Regions from separate parts of the Yersinia entomophaga genome, predicted to be linked through region 2. Evidence: predicted binding sites of a transcription regulator. Region 2 holds the regulator's gene; each other region holds the start of a gene.

Region 1 (3,282 bases), 2.1 Mb from region 2:
TAGCGCATTTGATACTCAGCCGGTCGGTCAATTAATTTCTCGCGTTACTAACGATACCGAAGTCATTAAAGATTTATATGTGATGGTGGTTTCTACCGTGCTGAAAAGTGCGGCGTTAATTGGCGCGATGCTGGTGGCGATGTTTAGCCTCGATTGGCGTATGGCGTGGATTGCCATCTGTATTTTTCCGGCGGTTTTGGTGGTCATGGCGCTTTATCAACGCTACAGCACGCCGGTGGTACGGCGAGTACGCGCCTATCTGGCAGATATTAACGATGGTTTTAACGAAGTTATCAACGGCATGGGGGTCATTCAGCAATTCCGCCAGCAGGTTCGTTTTGGCGAGCGAATGTCTGCCGTTAATCGGGCGCACTATAGGGCGCGAATGCAAACTCTGCGTCTAGAAGGCTTCCTGCTACGGCCATTACTCAGCTTGTTTTCGGCATTGGTACTTTGCGGGCTGTTGTTACTGTTTGGGTTGAGCCCAGAAGGCTCGGTGGGTGTGGGGGTACTGTACGCGTTTATTAACTACCTTGGTCGCCTGAATGAACCTTTAATCGAGCTAACTTCTCAGCAATCAATCATGCAGCAGGCGGTGGTGGCTGGGGAACGTATATTCGAACTGATGGATCGCGCTCAGCAAGGTTACGGTCAGGATAATAATCCACTGACCAGCGGTCATATCCGGATGCGGGACGTTTCCTTCTCTTATCGTTCGGATAAAACAGTGCTAAACCACATCAATCTGGATGTGCCGTCGCGAGGCTTTGTCGCATTGGTCGGGCATACCGGCAGTGGGAAAAGTACGCTAGCCAACTTGCTGATGGGCTATTACCCGGTACAGCAGGGAGAGATTCTGCTGGATGGGCGCCCGCTTGACACACTCTCTCATCAAGTGCTGCGACAGGGTGTCTCCATGGTGCAGCAAGATCCGGTGGTGTTGGCTGATTCTTTCTTTGCCAATATTACACTGGGGCGTGATATCAGTGAGGAACAGGTTTGGCAGACGCTGGAAACCGTTCAACTGGCACCTTTGGTCCGCGCCTTGCCGGAAGGATTACACACTCGTTTGGGGGAGCAGGGCAATACGCTGTCGGTTGGACAAAAACAGCTACTGGCTATGGCTCGTGTATTGGTACAAACGCCGCAAATTCTGATTCTGGACGAGGCAACGGCCAATATTGACTCCGGCACGGAACAGGCTATTCAGAAAGCTTTGCACTTAATCCGAAAAAATACCACGCTGGTGGTGATTGCTCATCGTTTGTCGACCATTGTGGATGCCGACAGTATTTTAGTTCTGCATCGTGGACAAGCGGTGGAGCAAGGCAAGCATCAGGAACTCCTTGCGCAACAGGGCCGCTATTATCAAATGTATCAATTGCAGTTAGTTAGCGAAGAACTGGAGACCGTCGAACCGGAAGAAGCCGCTATTAGCTAGCTCAGATTGTCAGGGGGAGCTTTCCCCCTGAAATTCAATTCATGCCCGCTTATTTTCTTCCCCGCACTAAAATCTGGCGTCTTGCGCCGCCTTGTTCGTGGAAATGCACTTTTGTGACGCGTGTGGCACTATTTTGGTGCACAAAAAACGTACTGCTCGCTGCTGCGGTGAGATTCACACCTATACTGAAGTCGATAATCCATCCTCAAGCCTCTTTTTATCAATAAATTCTTCGCTAGTTTATTTATGGCACATCCTTTGCTTTATCCCTGATGCGGCAGACGTTATTCGGACTTAATTCGAGAAGGGGCAAATATGAAGCTGGTTACCGTGGTAATAAAACCATTCAAACTTGAGGATGTGCGCGAAGCCTTATCCTCCATAGGTATTCAGGGGCTGACCGTAACCGAAGTGAAAGGATTTGGTCGCCAGAAAGGACATGCTGAACTTTATCGTGGGGCTGAATATAGCGTTAATTTCCTGCCCAAAGTCAAAATAGACATTGCTATTGCCGATGATCAATTGGATGAAGTCATTGATGTCATCAGCAAAGCGGCCTACACCGGCAAGATCGGTGATGGCAAAATTTTCGTTGCCGAATTGCAACGGGTTATTCGCATTCGTACCGGTGAAACAGACGAAGCAGCGCTCTGATTCTAGGCTCAAATTTAGTGATTAGGGATGGGTTGATAATGAAAAAACGTTTATCCGTGTGGGGCCTGAGCGCAGCAGCCATGTTGCCTTCGATGGCTATGGCCGCCGCGCCTGCGGTCGCTGATAAAGCCGATAACGCCTTTATGATGATCTGCACTGCGTTGGTGTTGTTCATGACTATCCCAGGCATCGCTTTGTTTTACGGTGGCTTGATTCGTTCGAAAAACGTGCTGTCGCTAATGACACAGGTGATGGTCACTTTCGCTCTGGTCTGCGTACTGTGGATTATCTACGGCTACAGTCTGGCTTTCGGCACAGGTAACGCATTCTTCGGTGGTTTCGAAATGGCAATGCTGAAAGGCATTGGCTTGACCAACCTGAGCGGCACTTTCTATCAATTGATTCACGTTGCGTTTCAGGCTTCATTCGCCTGTATTACCGTGGCGTTGATTGTCGGTGCCTTTGCTGAACGTATCCGCTTCTCTGCGGTGCTCATTTTCACTCTGATCTGGCTGACTTTCTCTTATTTACCTATGGCGCATATGGTGTGGGGCGGCGGTTTTCTGGCACAGGATGGCGCGCTGGACTTTGCCGGTGGCACCGTGGTGCATATTAACGCCGCGGTAGCCGGTTTGGTCGGTGCCTATATGCTGGGTAAACGAGCAGGCTTTGGGAAAGAAGCCTTTAAACCTCACAACTTGCCTATGGTCTTTACCGGTACCGCTATTCTGTATATCGGCTGGTTTGGCTTTAACGCAGGTTCTGCCAGTTCAGCGAATGAAATTGCCGCATTGGCCTTTATTAATACCGTGGTGGCCACAGCTGGCGCTATTTTATCCTGGGTATTTGCCGAGTGGATTTTACGTGGGAAACCATCGTTGCTCGGCGCTTGTTCCGGCTGTATCGCGGGTCTGGTTGCTATTACGCCGGCTGCGGGCACCGTGGGCGTTGGTGGCGCGCTGATTATTGGTTTAGTCGGTGGCGTTGCTGGGTTGTGGGGCGTTGTATTACTGAAGAAATGGCTACGTGTTGATGATACTTGTGATGTATTTGGCGTACACGGCGTCTGCGGTATCGTAGGTTGCATACTTACCGGCGTGTTTACCGCATCTTCACTGGGAGGCACCGGTTATGCGGCTGGTGTCACCATGGGGCATCAGGTCGGCGTACAGCTCTTCAGTATTGGC
Region 2 (3,282 bases):
TCGGATAAACAAGCTCTGGACATGACCGGTAATACCGCCACTTTCACGGACAATGTGATCGTGAAGCAAGGTAGTATCGAAATTAAAGCCGATAAAATGGTTATTACTCGTCCCGGCGGCGATCAAAGTAAAACGGTGATCGAAGGTTTTGGTAATCCGGTGACTTTCTATCAAATGCAGGACAACGGGAAACCGGTAAAAGGCCACGGCCAGAAACTGCGTTATGAAGTGGCCAAAGAATTCGTTATTTTGACCGGTAATGCCTATCTGGAACAGCTGGATAGCAATATCAAAGGTGACAAAATCACCTACCTGGTGAAAGAGCAGCAAATGGAAGCCTTCAGTGATAAAGGCAAGCGAGTCACCACCGTGCTATTACCATCCCAGTTACAAGACAAAGGCCCAAACGCTAACGGCCAAAAGAAGAGTAAGTAAAAACTTATGGCAACATTAATCGCAGAAAAGCTGGCTAAGGCTTACAAAGGCCGTAAAGTGGTCGAAGACGTTAGCCTGAAAGTGAATTCCGGTGAGATCGTTGGCCTGCTGGGCCCAAACGGTGCCGGTAAAACCACCACTTTCTATATGGTTGTCGGTATCGTTCAACGGGACGCCGGGCGTATCGTGATTGATGAAGAAGATATCAGTCTGCTGCCGTTGCATGAACGCGCTCGTCGCGGGATTGGCTATCTGCCGCAGGAGGCCTCTATCTTCCGCCGCCTGAGCGTCTATAACAACCTGATGGCCGTGCTGGAAATTCGCAACGACTTGTCCGGCGAACAACGTAAAGAGCGTGCTGAAGAGCTGATGGAAGAATTTCATATCACCCATCTGCGCGACAGCCTAGGGCAATCTCTTTCCGGTGGTGAACGTCGCCGTGTGGAAATCGCCCGCGCGCTGGCAGCTAATCCAAAATTCATCCTGCTGGATGAGCCTTTTGCAGGCGTCGATCCTATTTCCGTGATTGATATCAAGAAGATTATCGAGCATCTGCGTGACAGTGGCCTTGGCGTACTGATTACCGACCATAACGTGCGGGAAACGCTGGACGTTTGTGAACGAGCCTATATCGTCAGCCAGGGGCACTTAATCGCCCACGGCACGCCGCAAGAAATTCTGGCGGATGAGCAGGTTAAGCGCGTCTATTTAGGCGAAGAATTCCGCCTTTGATGTTTGTTTTTTTGGTTCGTGATTCACTAAGGGAAATCGCCGTAATCCTATGAAGCAAGGTTTGCAACTCAGGTTCAGCCAACAGCTGGCCATGACCCCCCAACTCCAACAGGCTATCCGTTTGTTGCAGCTCTCTACGCTTGAGCTTCAGCAGGAGATTCAGTTGGCGCTGGAAAGCAACCCGCTGCTTGAGCAAACGGATGTCCACGAAGAAGTCGACGCCAAAGAGGTTGAGGAGCGGGACGATCTGGATACCCGCGAAGCCCTTGAACAAAAGGATATGCCGGAAGAACTGCCGTTAGACGCGACTTGGGATGAAATTTATACCGCCGGTACGCCTTCAGGTATGGGTAATGATTACAGCGACGATGAACTGCCGGTTTATCAGGGTGAAACGACCCAGTCTCTGCAAGATTACCTGATGTGGCAGGTGGAACTGACGCCGTTTTCCGATACCGATAGCGCCATCGCGACCTCCATCGTCGATGCGGTGGATAACACTGGCTATCTCACCGTGCCGCTGGAAGATATTCTGGAAAGCATGGGTGATGAAAGCCTGACGCTAGAAGAAGTGGAAGCGGTGCTAAAACGCATCCAGCATTTTGATCCTATTGGCGTAGCGGCGCGCAATCTACGGGAATGTCTGTTGGTTCAGCTCTCTCAGTATGCAAAAGAGACGCCTTATCTGAACGAAGCCAAGTTGATCGTCAGCGATTATCTGGATTTGTTAGGTAACCATGATTTCCGCACGATGATCCGCTTAAGTCGCTTAAAAGAAGATACACTTAAAGAAGCGATCGCGCTGATTCAGTCTTTGGATCCGCGCCCCGGCCAGTCGATCAATACCGGTGAGTCCGAGTATGTGATTCCTGACGTTCTCGTACGCAAAGAACGCAGCGGTTGGACGGTAGAACTGAACGCGGACAGCATTCCGCGCCTGAAAATCAATCAGCAGTATGCCGCCATGGGTGGCAGCGCGCGTAATGACAGCGACGGTCAGTTTATTCGCAGTAATCTGCAAGAGGCAAAATGGCTGATTAAAAGCCTGGAAAGCCGCAACGAAACGCTGCTTAAAGTAGCGCGTTGTATTGTCGAACAGCAGATTGAGTTCTTTGAAAACGGTGAAGAACATATGAAACCCATGGTACTGGCGGATATCGCGCAGGCCGTGGATATGCATGAATCGACGATTTCCCGCGTGACTACGCAGAAGTTCCTGCACAGCCCACGGGGTATTTTCGAGCTAAAGTATTTTTTCTCCAGCCATGTGAATACCGAAAGCGGAGGCGAAGCCTCTTCTACGGCGATCCGGGCATTGGTGAAGAAGTTGGTGGCGGCAGAAAACCCTGCCAAACCACTGAGCGACAGCAAGCTAACCACCCTGCTTTGCGAGCAAGGCATTATGGTGGCGCGGCGAACCGTTGCGAAATACCGAGAGTCGTTATCCATCCCGCCGTCCAATCAACGTAAACAGTTGGTTTGACCCGAACAGAGAAGGAAGACACTATGCAGCTCAACATTACCGGACATCACGTCGAGATAACCGAACCTTTACGCGAATTTGTTACCACGAAATTTGCCAAACTTGAGCAATACTTCGATCGTATTAATCAGGTCTATGTGGTTTTAAGCTTGGAGAAAGTGCAACAAATAGCGGAAGCGACAGTCCATGTGAATGGAGGAGAGTTGCATGCAACCTCGGAACACCAGGATATGTATGCGGCCATTGACGGTCTGATCGATAAATTAGCCCGTCAATTAAACAAACATAAAGATAAATTAAAGCAACATTAAGAACATGATGACCGCCAGACTTATATGCCATACAGATTTCAGGATACAGGAAGGCCGCAAACCAAAGAAACTCATAAACTTACATCACTAAGTGATTGGGTGAATGATAGCAGCCAACACCAAGTAGTTTGAAAAATAACGGATATATAGTCTAAAGGGAAAGGTTCTTCACTCACTGTAGCCAGTCGCGCTACATTACCTGAGTCGGCGACATGGATTGACCAGCCGCCGACATCAGGAGTGAAACAGCGCTTAAGTGAAAGATGAGATGACCAACGATTTAGCCATGCAATTAGACTCGGTATTAAATATCGAGTGCAC
Region 3 (3,282 bases), 140 kb from region 2:
GGCCGTTCGGGTTAGCGACCATCCCTTAGTGCAACAGTTGTGTACCTATTATGGAAAGCCTCTGGTTTCAACCAGCGCGAACCTCAGTGGGTTAGAGCCTTGCCGTACGGAAGAAGAGGTTCGAAAGCAGCTTGGAACCGATCTGGCAGTATTGTCCGGGCTGGTGGGCGGGCGTTTAAATCCATCTGAAATTCGTGATGCCCTCACCGGTGAGCGTTTCCGTCAAGGTTAAGGAAAGAGAGTGGAACAACCGTTTGCAGTTTTTGGCAATCCGATAGCCCATAGTAAGTCGCCGCGAATACATGCCCTTTTTGCCGCCCAAACGGGTATTGAGCATCATTACGGAACGGTGCTGGCTCCTCATGATGAGTTCGAAACAACGCTGGCTACGTTTTTTGCTCAGGGGGCGAAAGGTGCAAATATCACCACGCCATTTAAAGAGCGGGCTTATGCAGCATCGGCGGAGTTAACTGAGCGTGCCGAATTTGCCGGTGCGGTGAATACCTTAAAGGTTTTGGAAGATGGCCGCTTACTCGGAGATAACACCGATGGTATCGGTTTGCTCAGCGATCTGGAACGTTTGGAGCTGATCAAGCCGCAGGATCGTATCCTGCTGGTCGGTGCCGGTGGCGCTGCGCGTGGCGTTATCCTGCCTCTGCTTTCTTTTGGTTGTAAGATTGTTATTACTAACCGAACTTTTAGTCGGGCGCAGCAGTTATCCGAAGTGTTTAGGCACCTTGGCGAAATAGAAGCAGTAGAAATGGCAGATCTTGAAGGGCAGTGCTTCGATCTTGTTATTAATGCTACAGCTTCGGGCATTCATGGCGACGTTCCCGCACTCCCTGCTTCTCTTATTGCCCCAAACACTCGTTGTTACGATATGTTTTATCAACAGGGAGATACGCCCTTCCTTACTTGGGCCTCCGCGTTGGGAGCAACGCAGTATGCTGATGGTTTAGGAATGTTGGTAGGGCAGGCGGCGCATGCGTTTTATCTTTGGCATGGCGTGATGCCGGAGATTACGCCGGTATTAGCGCTTTTGAGCGAAGAACTCGGCCACTGATTGGCATAGGTGTCGTTTTATTTAGGCATCAGATATATGTCTATATAGAGGGAGTCTATTGTTTCCCTCTATATAGATAGAGAACAAGAAGGGGGGTATTACTTTTCTTCAGCCAGGTAATCATCCTTCCAACGTACATAGTTGTTTGCCGAGTAAATCAATCCTTCCAGCTCTGCGGGGGTTAACGGACGAATCTGCTTAGCCGGGCTTCCCATATAAAGGTAACCACTGACTAATCTTTTACCGGGCGCAACTAAACTGCCAGCGCCAATCATCACATCATCTTCTATAACCGCGCCATCCAGCAGAATCGAACCCATCCCGACTAATACGCGATTACCAATCGTGCAGCCGTGAAGCATCGCTTTATGTCCGACGGTCACGTCTTCGCCGATGATAAGAGGATGACCTGTAGGGTTGTATTCGGACTGATGGGTGACATGCAAGACGCTTCCATCCTGAATATTGGTGCGAGCACCAATTTTGACCTGATTTACATCGCCGCGAATAGCAACTAACGGCCACACGCTGACGTCATCACCGAGCAAAACATTGCCGATCACTACGCTCGATTTATCGATCATTACCTTCTGGCCAAGGATCGGAGTGTAATTTAGGTAACGACGAATAGAATCAGACATAACAAAGCCCCGTAATAAGATCATAATTTACTGGCAATACTATCCTTTGCTGGTGGAATTACAACCAGACAGCCGGTTGGATCGAGCCGAAAATGGCGGAGATCGTGCAAGATCTACCCGTAAGGAGCGAAAAGTATTCAAACAGTAGAAAAAGGCGAAAAAAGAGTTGTGCAAAAAATTCGACTCCCTATAATGCGCATCCATCGAGACGGCACACAGCGAATCAAGTAACTGAGTGGCCGGCAAAGAGAACAGAGAAATTCAACGAAATAAGTAGTTGACTCTGAGTGAGGAAAGCGTAATATGCGCACCTCGAGTTACCCACCGAAAGGTTGCTAACTCACTGCTCTTTAACAATTTATCAGACAATCTGTGTGGGCACTCGCAAGACGATATCAAAGCCTGTTTCGGCAGGCAGAAGAAATATCAAGTCTTGAAGAGTGACCAAAGCAGTGAACATTTGAACTTCGGTTCGAATGCATATTTGCAGAAAGTAATCTTTGAGCATCGCTACTTCGGTAGCAAATCAAACAAATCTTAAATTGAAGAGTTTGATCATGGCTCAGATTGAACGCTGGCGGCAGGCCTAACACATGCAAGTCGAGCGGCAGCGGAAAGTAGCTTGCTACTTTGCCGGCGAGCGGCGGACGGGTGAGTAATGTCTGGGAAACTGCCTGATGGAGGGGGATAACTACTGGAAACGGTAGCTAATACCGCATAACCTCGCAAGAGCAAAGTGGGGGACCTTAGGGCCTCACGCCATCGGATGTGCCCAGATGGGATTAGCTAGTAGGTGGGGTAATGGCTCACCTAGGCGACGATCCCTAGCTGGTCTGAGAGGATGACCAGCCACACTGGAACTGAGACACGGTCCAGACTCCTACGGGAGGCAGCAGTGGGGAATATTGCACAATGGGCGCAAGCCTGATGCAGCCATGCCGCGTGTGTGAAGAAGGCCTTCGGGTTGTAAAGCACTTTCAGCGAGGAGGAAGGCATTTCACCTAATACGTGAAGTGATTGACGTTACTCGCAGAAGAAGCACCGGCTAACTCCGTGCCAGCAGCCGCGGTAATACGGAGGGTGCAAGCGTTAATCGGAATTACTGGGCGTAAAGCGCACGCAGGCGGTTTGTTAAGTCAGATGTGAAATCCCCGAGCTTAACTTGGGAACTGCATTTGAAACTGGCAAGCTAGAGTCTTGTAGAGGGGGGTAGAATTCCAGGTGTAGCGGTGAAATGCGTAGAGATCTGGAGGAATACCGGTGGCGAAGGCGGCCCCCTGGACAAAGACTGACGCTCAGGTGCGAAAGCGTGGGGAGCAAACAGGATTAGATACCCTGGTAGTCCACGCTGTAAACGATGTCGACTTGGAGGTTGTGCCCTTGAGGCGTGGCTTCCGGAGCTAACGCGTTAAGTCGACCGCCTGGGGAGTACGGCCGCAAGGTTAAAACTCAAATGAATTGACGGGGGCCCGCACAAGCGGTGGAGCATGTGGTTTAATTCGATGCAACGCGAAGAACCTTACCTACTCTTGACATCCACAGAACGTAGCAGAGATGCTTCGGTGCCTTCGGGAACTG

What was found. Region 2 encodes sigma-54, which starts transcription at its own class of promoters, with help from an activator protein. Its sites were predicted from a motif close to GTTGGCACANNTTTCGCTNT; they were not measured.
Region 1: the regulator sigma-54 is predicted to act here: its motif matches at 1,687-1,706, upstream of glnK (P-II family nitrogen regulator).
Region 3: the regulator sigma-54 is predicted to act here: its motif matches at 1,828-1,847, upstream of PL78_RS11155 (gamma carbonic anhydrase family protein).

What each region holds. Positions count from the first base shown of each region.
Region 1 is NZ_CP010029.1:91,015-94,296, forward strand. Features, by position in the region: gene PL78_RS00520 (SmdB family multidrug efflux ABC transporter permease/ATP-binding protein) at 1-1,441, shown strand, start outside; gene glnK (P-II family nitrogen regulator) at 1,757-2,095, shown strand; gene amtB (ammonium transporter AmtB) at 2,134-3,282, shown strand, end outside.
Region 2 is NZ_CP010029.1:2,303,337-2,306,618, forward strand. Features, by position in the region: gene lptA (lipopolysaccharide ABC transporter substrate-binding protein LptA) at 1-435, shown strand, start outside; gene lptB (LPS export ABC transporter ATP-binding protein) at 442-1,167, shown strand; gene rpoN (RNA polymerase factor sigma-54) at 1,217-2,650, shown strand; gene hpf (ribosome hibernation promoting factor) at 2,674-2,961, shown strand; gene ptsN (PTS IIA-like nitrogen regulatory protein PtsN) at 3,230-3,282, shown strand, end outside.
Region 3 is NZ_CP010029.1:2,443,526-2,446,807, reverse strand. Features, by position in the region: gene tsaC (L-threonylcarbamoyladenylate synthase type 1 TsaC) at 1-232, shown strand, start outside; gene aroE (shikimate dehydrogenase) at 242-1,063, shown strand; gene PL78_RS11155 (gamma carbonic anhydrase family protein) at 1,162-1,704, opposite strand; rRNA gene PL78_RS11150 (16S ribosomal RNA) at 2,244-3,282, shown strand, end outside.